Regions from separate parts of the Bacillus mojavensis genome, predicted to be linked through region 3. Evidence: riboswitches for the same ligand, from Rfam matches in the RefSeq annotation. Region 3 holds a riboswitch; each other region holds the start of a gene.
What was found. Region 3 has a riboswitch for thiamine pyrophosphate ahead of thiC (phosphomethylpyrimidine synthase ThiC). Riboswitches for the same ligand answer to the same signal wherever they lie in the genome.
Positions count from the first base shown of each region.

Region 1 (3,277 bases), 450 kb from region 3:
CCTTGTCACTATACTTTATAGCATTATCAAGCAAAATCGTCAGCAGCTGCTTTATGCGTTCTTCATCTGCCGTTACGAACAAATGCTCTTTGCCCGCCTCGAGAAAAATGTCGCGTTTATAAACCGGCTGGAGTGTTTGTATGACGGCGCGCGACATTTCGATCAGGTCAACCGTTTTCAGATCAAGCTCCATTTCTTTATGGCTCTTGGCCAGGGTAAGCAGCTGATTGGTCAGTTTTTTCATATGGATCGCTTCCGAATGAATGGCTTCAATGGATTCCTCAAGCACTTCAGGCCTTCTTGCCCCCCAGCGTTTCATTAGATTGCTGTAGCTTTCAATAATGGTGAGCGGGGTTTTCAGCTCGTGTGAAGCGTCTTGGACGAATTGCTGCTGTTTGTCGTAGTGCTCTTTCAGCATGCTCGCCATCTCATTAAAAGTCAGCCCCATTTGATATAATTCGTCGTGCGACTGTCCTTCCAGAGAAATTGTTTTGAATGCTTTTTCTCTCTGGATGTCTTTCATCGTTGTCACCAATTGTCTGATTGGATTGATGATATGGCGGGCGAGTAAGCTGCCAGCAAAGAAGGAAGCGATACAGACCGCTGCGCTGGCCGCAATTAAAATAAATTTTAGCAGAAAAAGACTTTCGTCTGTATGCTCCAGCCTTTCCACGAGCTGAAGAGATACGACTTGTCCATCTGTCCAAATGACAGGGACAGCTGCTGCTGCAAACAGTTTGCCTGTATGCTTTGTCACGTCTGTCGTTTCTCCGCTGTGAAAAGTAAGAGGGAAGTCTTTATATGCTTTTTCCTTGGTGATGGTCATAACGGCTTTCTGATCCGCAGTCACTATCCGTACCATTCCGTTTGCCGGAAGATACGCCTGCAGCATATCCTGCAAAGCCACTCCTTGTGTTTCGGCGGTATGAAGAGCTTCGGCGATATTGTCTGTTTCATCAGCAAGACGGGCTGCATCCTTTGAGGTGAGTGCCGATGAAAAAATGAGATAGACCGCAGTATGGACCAACATTAATAAAATCAACAGCCAAATAGATGTATAAAGATGAATCTTAGTCTTCAGCTTCATCATTTACCCCTTAATGGTATAGCCGACTCCGCGCACGGTATGAATCAGCTGTTTTTCGTAAGGATAGTCCAATTTTTTTCTGATATACCTTATGTACACGTCGACGACATTTGTATCACCGATGTAATCAAACCCCCATACAGAGCTGAGAATTTGCTCCCTCGTCAGCACTTGTTGCGGATGCTTCAGCATATAGACAAGCAAATCAAATTCCCGGGGCGTTAATTCAACTTCTTTGTCTCCCCGTCTGACTTCACGTGTTTTTTCGTTTACTTGCAAATCGTCATATGTCAAAAATGTGCCGATATCCTCTGTTTTGCTTCCGGTTTGGCGAAGTGCCGCTCTGATTCTGGCAAGCAATTCTTCAATTTCAAACGGCTTGGTGACATAGTCATTCGCACCGATGTCCAGCCCTGTTACCTTATCTGGAATGCTGTCGCGGGCGGTTAATAAAATAACCGGTGTTCCTTGATCTGTTTTCCTCAGCCGGCGCAGCACTTCAAGCCCGCTCATCCCTGGCAGCATGACATCAAGCAGCAGCAGGGAATACGAACCTTCGGCGGCCGCGTCAAGCCCTTCAGTGCCATTATGTTTGATGGTCACGCTGTATCCTTCATATTCCAATTCAAGCTGAAGGACCCTGGCGATTTTTTCTTCATCTTCCACAATTAATATGTGCCCTTTTTCCAAATCCGATCATCCTCTCATGTTCCTATATGAAAAAAATGATTTCATTGTTTACAAAATGATTCTTATCATCTATTATGATGTCAAAATAAAAAATTGTATACGGAAAGCACTAGGGGTGCTGTTATGGCTGAGATAAAGCGCGAAAAAACACGCTTTGATCCCTTATGACCCGATCTGGATAATACCAGCGTGGGGAAGTGCAGGTTGACCGAAAGGTGTATTTTTTCGTGCGCTTACTCGATCTATGACTGCATATTCCCTAAGGATATGCAGTTTTTTATTTTACCAAAAAAACAGGAGGTCAGAGAAATGGACAACTTATGCGGTACAAGCAGAATCGCCGGTTTTCGGTTCTCTTTATACCCAATGACGGATGATTTTATCAGTGTGATTAAGTCTGCGCTGAAAAAAACCGATACGTCAAAGGTTTGGACAAAAACCGATCATATCAGCACAGTTTTGCGCGGATCGATCGAGCATGTATTCGACGCCGCCAAAGCCATCTACCTTTATGCAGCAAATAGCGAAAAACACATCGTTATGAACGGGACGTTTTCCATCGGCTGCCCCGGCGATACACAAGGAGATACATTTCTGACAGCAGATGAAAAGCGTGTCAACGAAGAATTTGTCCATACCCTGAAAGCAGAGGCTCCATGCCAATTTGCACTTTATCCGATGAATGAGCCGGATTATATGGACATCATCATGAAAGCTGTTGAAATCGCTAAGGCTGACGGCACCTTTGTTCAGGGTGTTCATTACGCAAGTGAGCTAGACGGAGATGCACACGACGTGTTCCGAACGCTGGAAGCCGCTTTCCGCATGGCAAATCAGCAAACAACACACGTCACAATGACCGTGAACTTCTCGGCAAACAGTCCATCAAGAAAACAGAAAGCAGGGATAAAATGAAAAGCTGGAAAGTAAAAGAAATTGTCATCATGTCCGTAATCAGTATTGTTTTTGCCATTGTTTATTTAGTATTCACTCATTTTGGAAACGTACTTGCAGGGATGTTCGGGCCCATCGCTTATGAACCTATTTACGGCATTTGGTTTATCGTGTCGGTGATTGCCGCGTACATCATTCGCAAACCGGGGGCTGCCCTTGTATCTGAAGTCATCGCAGCTCTCGTTGAATGTTTGCTGGGAAATCCTTCAGGCCCGATGGTTATCGTGATCGGCGTTGTTCAAGGTCTCGGAGCAGAAGCAGTATTTCTTGCGACACGCTGGAAAGCATATTCCCTTCCTGTGCTGCTTCTGGCGGGTATGGGGTCTTCGGTGGCCAGCTTTATTTATGATCTCTTTGTTTCCGGTTATGCGGCGTATTCACCGGGATACCTGCTCATTATGCTTGTGATCCGTCTCGTTTCAGGTGCGGTTCTAGCCGGACTTCTTGGAAAAGCTGTCAGCGATTCTCTCGCATATACGGGCGTCTTAAACGGAATGGCGCTGGGAAAGGAACTGAAAAAGAAACGGAAACGGGTATCTAATCATG
Region 1 covers NZ_CP051464.1:1,400,871-1,404,147, reverse strand. The annotation lists gene HC660_RS07305 (sensor histidine kinase) at 1-1,087, opposite strand, end outside; gene ykoG (two-component system response regulator YkoG) at 1,091-1,777, opposite strand; TPP riboswitch at 1,879-1,990, shown strand; gene HC660_RS07295 (HMP/thiamine ABC transporter substrate-binding protein ThiU) at 2,087-2,692, shown strand; gene HC660_RS07290 (ECF transporter S component) at 2,689-3,277, shown strand, end outside; gene HC660_RS07285 (ABC transporter ATP-binding protein) at 3,275-3,277, shown strand, end outside.
Region 1: it holds a riboswitch for thiamine pyrophosphate, as region 3 does, so the genes downstream of both, HC660_RS07295 (HMP/thiamine ABC transporter substrate-binding protein ThiU) here and thiC (phosphomethylpyrimidine synthase ThiC) in region 3, are expected to answer to the same signal.

Region 2 (3,277 bases), 2.0 Mb from region 3:
TTGCAAAAGCAGAAGCGGAAAAAGCAAAAGGTGAGACAGAGGCCGAGGTTATTCGCTTAAAAGGTCTTGCTGAAGCGGAAGCGAAAGAAAAAATTGCTGCTGCCTTTGAGCAGTACGGTCAGGCTGCAATTTTCGATATGATTGTCAAAATGCTTCCGGAATACGCGAAACAGGTATCAGCACCGCTTTCAAATATTGATAAGATCACCGTCGTTGATACAGGAGGCAGCGGTGATTCAAGCGGCGCCAACAAAGTCACAAGCTATGCGACAAACTTAATGTCCAGCTTACAAGAAAGCTTAAAAGCGTCTTCGGGAATCGACGTAAAGGAAATGATTGAGAACTTTTCAGGAAAAGGCAACATCAAACAGAGCATCAACGAACTGACAAATGAATTAAAAGAAACAAAACCTGTTCAAAAATCTGAATAACCATTGCGGAAAGGAATAGAGAATGAATGGTGACTATAAGAGAAGCACGAATAGATGATATAAAGGCCATCGCAAAAGTGCACGTTGACAGCTGGATGACAACATACAGCGGCATTGTCTCGGCTGAATACTTAAATGGTTTAAACTACAACGATTTTGAAGCCAAATGGAAAACCCGTTCATTAAAGGGGGTTTTTGTGGCAGAAGATGATAAAGGTTCAGTATTCGGCTTTGCATCTTTTGGTCCTATTCGTACAGAGCAGAAAGGCTATGACGGTGAGTTATATGCCATTTACCTTTTAGAAGAAAAACAGCGGCAAGGTGCAGGCAGAGCACTTTTGACAAAGGGAGCAGATTTTTTGCTTGATCATGGCTTTACGAGCATGTTTGTTTGGGTCGTAGAAGAGAATCCTTCGATTACATTTTATCAGTCGTTTTCACCTGAAAGAGCAGCCCAGGATAGGTTTGAAATCGCAGGAGAAAGTTTGAAAGAAATAGGATTCGCTTGGCCGGATCTTGCTTCATTAAAAAATCTGCTTAACAGAAGATAGAAAACAACCCCCAGCGGAACGGCCGCTGGGGGTTGTTAGATTAAGCTTTTTCAGTTTTCAGCAAGCGCGGAGCTGTCATGAACAATAAACAAAGGACAATCGCACAGATGATGAATGATGGAACCATATAAGTAGCATTATAAGTTAATGAGTAAATCCATACCGGCGTTCCTTTTGGTGCAAAGCTGCCGAAAAATACCGCCCCTGAAATCACATGTGCAGCATAACGCAGAAAACTGCCGATAAAAACTGCGCAAATCACTGATACAATCAATTTTCCTTTTGCTTTTGATAAAGCTGATTTGCGGACAGCGGAAGCGAAAAAGCCGCTTATTCCAACAGCGGCGAACGCTGCAATGTAATCAAGCAATAGCTGAACAGGGTGCTGAAGAAATAGATTTCCAATCGCAATTTGAACAAGACCTGTCAATAGACCGGTGGTAAGACCTGCTTTAACTCCCCAGCGAAATGAAATCAAAAAAATCGGAATCATCATGATGGATACCGATCCTCCTTGAGGCATACGGAGGAACATTCCGGAAACGATGTCTAAAATGACAGCAGCAGCAGTCATGATTGCAATTTCAATAAGACGAACCAGTTGTCTTGGTTGAGCCATAAAAATCCCCTTCCATTGATAGACAATCCAAAAGGACAACAAAAAAGCAGCACGCGGAAGGATAGGAAAGTTCCACGCACTGCTTTACAATCTGCAATTCATTTGACTTTGCCACATCCCTACGCCAGCGTTAACTAACAGGTTCAAAGGGTCAGAACGGAACCGCTCACTCTCAGCTTTTATGCTCCCCTTGTGGTTATCGGATATTTAGTTCGTTTCTACTATACAAGAAAAAGGTTAAAACAACAAGATGATATTGCCTGTGGCAAATATTCATTAATAGATATATGTTTTAAAAAGCATTACAAGTTAGATAGAATTAAAAAAGATTACAGTTTTATTATTTTATAGATTTTTTTAAAAAAACTATTGCAATAAATAATTATAGGTGTTATATTATTAAACGTCGCTGATGAACAGCAGACAAAACAAGAAGCCTCAAAACACTTTGAAAAAAAGTTGTTGACAATCAGAGAGCTGAATGTTATATTAATAAAGCTGCTTCATCGAGAGTGGTGATGATCTTTGAAAACTAAACAAGACAAAACGTACCTGTTAATTCAAGTTTTAAATAAATCGCACAACGATGTGCGTAGTCAGTCAAACTACTTTATCGGAGAGTTTGATCCTGGCTCAGGACGAACGCTGGCGGCGTGCCTAATACATGCAAGTCGAGCGAACAGATGGGAGCTTGCTCCCTGATGTTAGCGGCGGACGGGTGAGTAACACGTGGGTAACCTGCCTGTAAGACTGGGATAACTCCGGGAAACCGGGGCTAATACCGGATGCTTGTTTGAACCGCATGGTTCAAACATAAAAGGTGGCTTCGGCTACCACTTACAGATGGACCCGCGGCGCATTAGCTAGTTGGTGAGGTAACGGCTCACCAAGGCAACGATGCGTAGCCGACCTGAGAGGGTGATCGGCCACACTGGGACTGAGACACGGCCCAGACTCCTACGGGAGGCAGCAGTAGGGAATCTTCCGCAATGGACGAAAGTCTGACGGAGCAACGCCGCGTGAGTGATGAAGGTTTTCGGATCGTAAAGCTCTGTTGTTAGGGAAGAACAAGTACCGTTCAAATAGGGCGGTACCTTGACGGTACCTAACCAGAAAGCCACGGCTAACTACGTGCCAGCAGCCGCGGTAATACGTAGGTGGCAAGCGTTGTCCGGAATTATTGGGCGTAAAGGGCTCGCAGGCGGTTCCTTAAGTCTGATGTGAAAGCCCCCGGCTCAACCGGGGAGGGTCATTGGAAACTGGGGAACTTGAGTGCAGAAGAGGAGAGTGGAATTCCACGTGTAGCGGTGAAATGCGTAGAGATGTGGAGGAACACCAGTGGCGAAGGCGACTCTCTGGTCTGTAACTGACGCTGAGGAGCGAAAGCGTGGGGAGCGAACAGGATTAGATACCCTGGTAGTCCACGCCGTAAACGATGAGTGCTAAGTGTTAGGGGGTTTCCGCCCCTTAGTGCTGCAGCTAACGCATTAAGCACTCCGCCTGGGGAGTACGGTCGCAAGACTGAAACTCAAAGGAATTGACGGGGGCCCGCACAAGCGGTGGAGCATGTGGTTTAATTCGAAGCAACGCGAAGAACCTTACCAGGTCTTGACATCCTCTGACAATCCTAGAGATAGGACGTCCCCTTCGGGGGCAGAGTGACAGGTGGTGCATGG
Region 2 covers NZ_CP051464.1:2,963,469-2,966,745, reverse strand. The annotation lists gene floT (flotillin lipid rafts scaffold protein FloT) at 1-431, shown strand, start outside; gene HC660_RS15595 (GNAT family N-acetyltransferase) at 458-982, shown strand; gene thiT (energy-coupled thiamine transporter ThiT) at 1,023-1,601, opposite strand; TPP riboswitch at 1,701-1,802, opposite strand; rRNA gene HC660_RS15585 (16S ribosomal RNA) at 2,212-3,277, shown strand, end outside.
Region 2: it holds a riboswitch for thiamine pyrophosphate, as region 3 does, so the genes downstream of both, thiT (energy-coupled thiamine transporter ThiT) here and thiC (phosphomethylpyrimidine synthase ThiC) in region 3, are expected to answer to the same signal.

Region 3 (3,277 bases):
CTTTCATACCCTCTTGAATGGCATCCCACTCATTGAGCTCTTTGTCTTTGGCATAATCACGGATATCCTGAGAAATTCTCATGCTGCAAAATTTCGGCCCGCACATCGAACAGAAATGAGCCGTTTTCGCCCCTTCGGCAGGCAGTGTCTCATCATGATATTCAAGTGCTCTTTCCGGATCAAGCGACAGGTTAAATTGGTCGCGCCAGCGGAATTCAAAGCGGGCTTTTGATAAAGCGTCATCTCGTATTTGCGCTCCCGGATGCCCTTTTGCAAGATCAGCCGCATGCGCCGCAATTTTGTATGTAATAACCCCTTCCCGCACATCTTCACGGTTTGGCAGCCCTAGATGCTCCTTCGGCGTCACATAACAAAGCATGGCCGTTCCATACCAGCCGATCATCGCCGCTCCGATCGCTGATGTAATGTGGTCATAGCCCGGTGCAATATCCGTCGTCAGCGGCCCTAGCGTGTAAAAAGGCGCTTCTTTACAGATTTCCATTTGTTTATCGACGTTCTCCTTAATTTTATGCATCGGCACATGACCAGGCCCCTCAATCATCACCTGAACATCATGCTTCCAGGCAATTTGCGTGAGTTCTCCGAGCGTCTCTAATTCAGCAAACTGCGCTTCGTCATTTGCATCGGCAATTGACCCTGGGCGAAGCCCGTCTCCAAGAGAAAAGGCAATATCATACGTTTTCATAATTTCACAGATTTCTTCAAAATGAGTATATAGAAAGCTTTCCTGATGATGAGCCAGACACCACTGTGCCATAATCGCTCCTCCGCGTGACACAATTCCCGTTGTCCGTTTGGCGGTTAGCGGTACATATCGCAGCAAAACACCCGCATGAATCGTGAAATAATCCACACCCTGTTCAGCCTGCTCAATCAGCGTGTCACGGTAGATTTCCCACGTTAAATCCTCCGCTACACCGTTTACTTTTTCAAGCGCCTGATAGATCGGCACGGTGCCAACCGGAACCGGGCAATTTCTGATAATCCATTCACGCGTCGTATGAATGTCTTTCCCCGTGGAAAGATCCATCATCGTATCTGCTCCCCAGCGAATCGCCCACGTCATTTTTTCCACTTCTTCTTCAATCGAAGACGTAACCGCTGAATTTCCGATATTCGCGTTAATTTTCACATGAAAATTCCGGCCGATAATCATTGGTTCACTTTCTGGATGATTAATATTTGCTGGAATAATCGCCCTGCCGCTGGCTACCTCATCTCTCACAAATTCGGGAGACACATGCTCACGAATTGCGATAAACTCCATCTCAGGTGTAATGATTCCTTTTTTGGCATAATGCATTTGAGTGACATTTTGGCCCGCTTTCGCCCGCAGCGGTTTCCGCTTTAACCCGGGATAGCTTACATTAGGGTTAGCCTTTTTATAGCCGTTGTCTTCTGGCTTCACAGCACGTCCATCGTATTCCTCAACATCGCCGCGCCCAGTGATCCACCTGTGGCGGAGCGGTTTTAAACCTTCTTGAATATTAATCTTCACATCGGGGTCCGTATACGGTCCGCTTGTATCATAGACACGAACCGGTGCGTTTTCCTCTTCGCCAAATGATCCTGTCGTCGGACTAAGTTCAATTTCTCTCATCGGCACTTGAATATCCGGCGATGCACCCTCTACATATACTTTTTTACTCCCCGAAAAACTCGACATAATGGAAATGTTGGCTTGCTGCACTGAATGATTTTGCATTACTTATCCTTCCCCTCTCTTTGTTTGAAAGGACAAAATCAAGCCCATAACCAGCACAAAAAACCGGATTCAGTTGAATGAACCCGGTTACAGTCAGAAAGAAACATATTATTGCAGTATACGGCAACAATAAAAACAATTCCTCTACTTCCCCACGCTGGTACGAACCAGATCAGGTCCAAAGGGTTAAGAAGCATATCTTCTCTCTCAGCCCGCCAGCGGGCACCCCTAGTAACTATTAATTTCCCACTCATCTTATCATAAAAACAAACTGAAAAAAAGAGGAATGTATAAAATATTCAGCATATTCAAGACAAATATGTAATTGGCAATGCTGTTTCAGAGACACCATTTTCATGAAGCAACACCTCATACGCATTTGCATGAAATCTTGAACTTACAGCCTGAAAAAACTGATCATCAATAAAGTGAAGAGCTGCTCCATCATCCGCCGCATAACCGTTGCTCAACGCTTTCTCTAATATCAGGCGATGATATGAAGGTCTCCGATCCTTCTCCCCATCATAATGAGGACAAAAACTGCCTTGCAAAAAACCTAAGCTTTTCAAGCCGGTCAGCTGTCCGGCAGAATCCGTCACTCCTTCTTCAAACCAGCAGATCGCACCGGCACTTAGTCCCGCCAAAATAGTGCCGTTCTCCCAAGCTTCTCTTAATATATGATCCAGTCCCCACTCCTTCCACAGCACCAGTAAATTTCTTGTATTACCTCCGCCGACATAAATCACATCTTTCTCCAAGATAAAGGAGGCTAAATCTGTTGTCGGCGGCTTAAACAAAGACAAATGAGACGGGTCACAATCAAGCTGTTGAAAAGCATGATAAAACCGCTGGACATAATTCTCTGCATCCCCGCTTGCCGTTGGCAGAAAACAAATGCGAGGTGAGGGCTGCTTTGACTGATTAATGATAAATTGATCAAGAACCAGATGATCTGGTTCCATTGAAAAACCACCGCCGCCCATCGCAATAATTTGTTTCATCATCCGACTCTCCCAAGAAAATATTTTATCCATTATAGCACTTTCGCATAAAAGCATGAGACAAGGCAAAAATACCTTTGAACCAGGAGGTGACCGAAAAAATGGAACAAGACCGTTTGGCAAACCACGAAACAGTTGATTTACACGAAATCCTCAACTTCAAAACCGTATGTTTACTTAAATCAAAAATGATGCAGGGGCTGGTGTTCGATCAGGAACTGAGAGCCCTTATGGAGAAGGATGTACAGCAGTCTGTACGGGACGTAACTGAACTTCAGAGCAACTATCAAAAGGCTCCGACAATAACAGGAGGTGACGATCATTGAACGATTTCTTAGACCCGAAAAACGCAAAAGGCATGCCTGACCTTGCTGATTCGGCACTCGCCCTTGATTTCTTAATTTCCGTAAAAACCGGTATCAAAAATTATGCTGTCGCCATCACGGAAACCGCAAGCCCAGAACTCAGAACAGCATTGCGCAATCAATTGGACGCCGCCATTTACCTGCACGGCGAACTATCACAGCTCATGATGGAAAAAGGCTGGCTT
Region 3 covers NZ_CP051464.1:955,018-958,294, reverse strand. The annotation lists gene thiC (phosphomethylpyrimidine synthase ThiC) at 1-1,726, opposite strand, end outside; TPP riboswitch at 1,859-1,966, opposite strand; gene HC660_RS04920 (Type 1 glutamine amidotransferase-like domain-containing protein) at 2,035-2,727, opposite strand; gene HC660_RS04915 (spore coat protein) at 2,829-3,053, shown strand; gene HC660_RS04910 (spore coat protein) at 3,050-3,277, shown strand, end outside.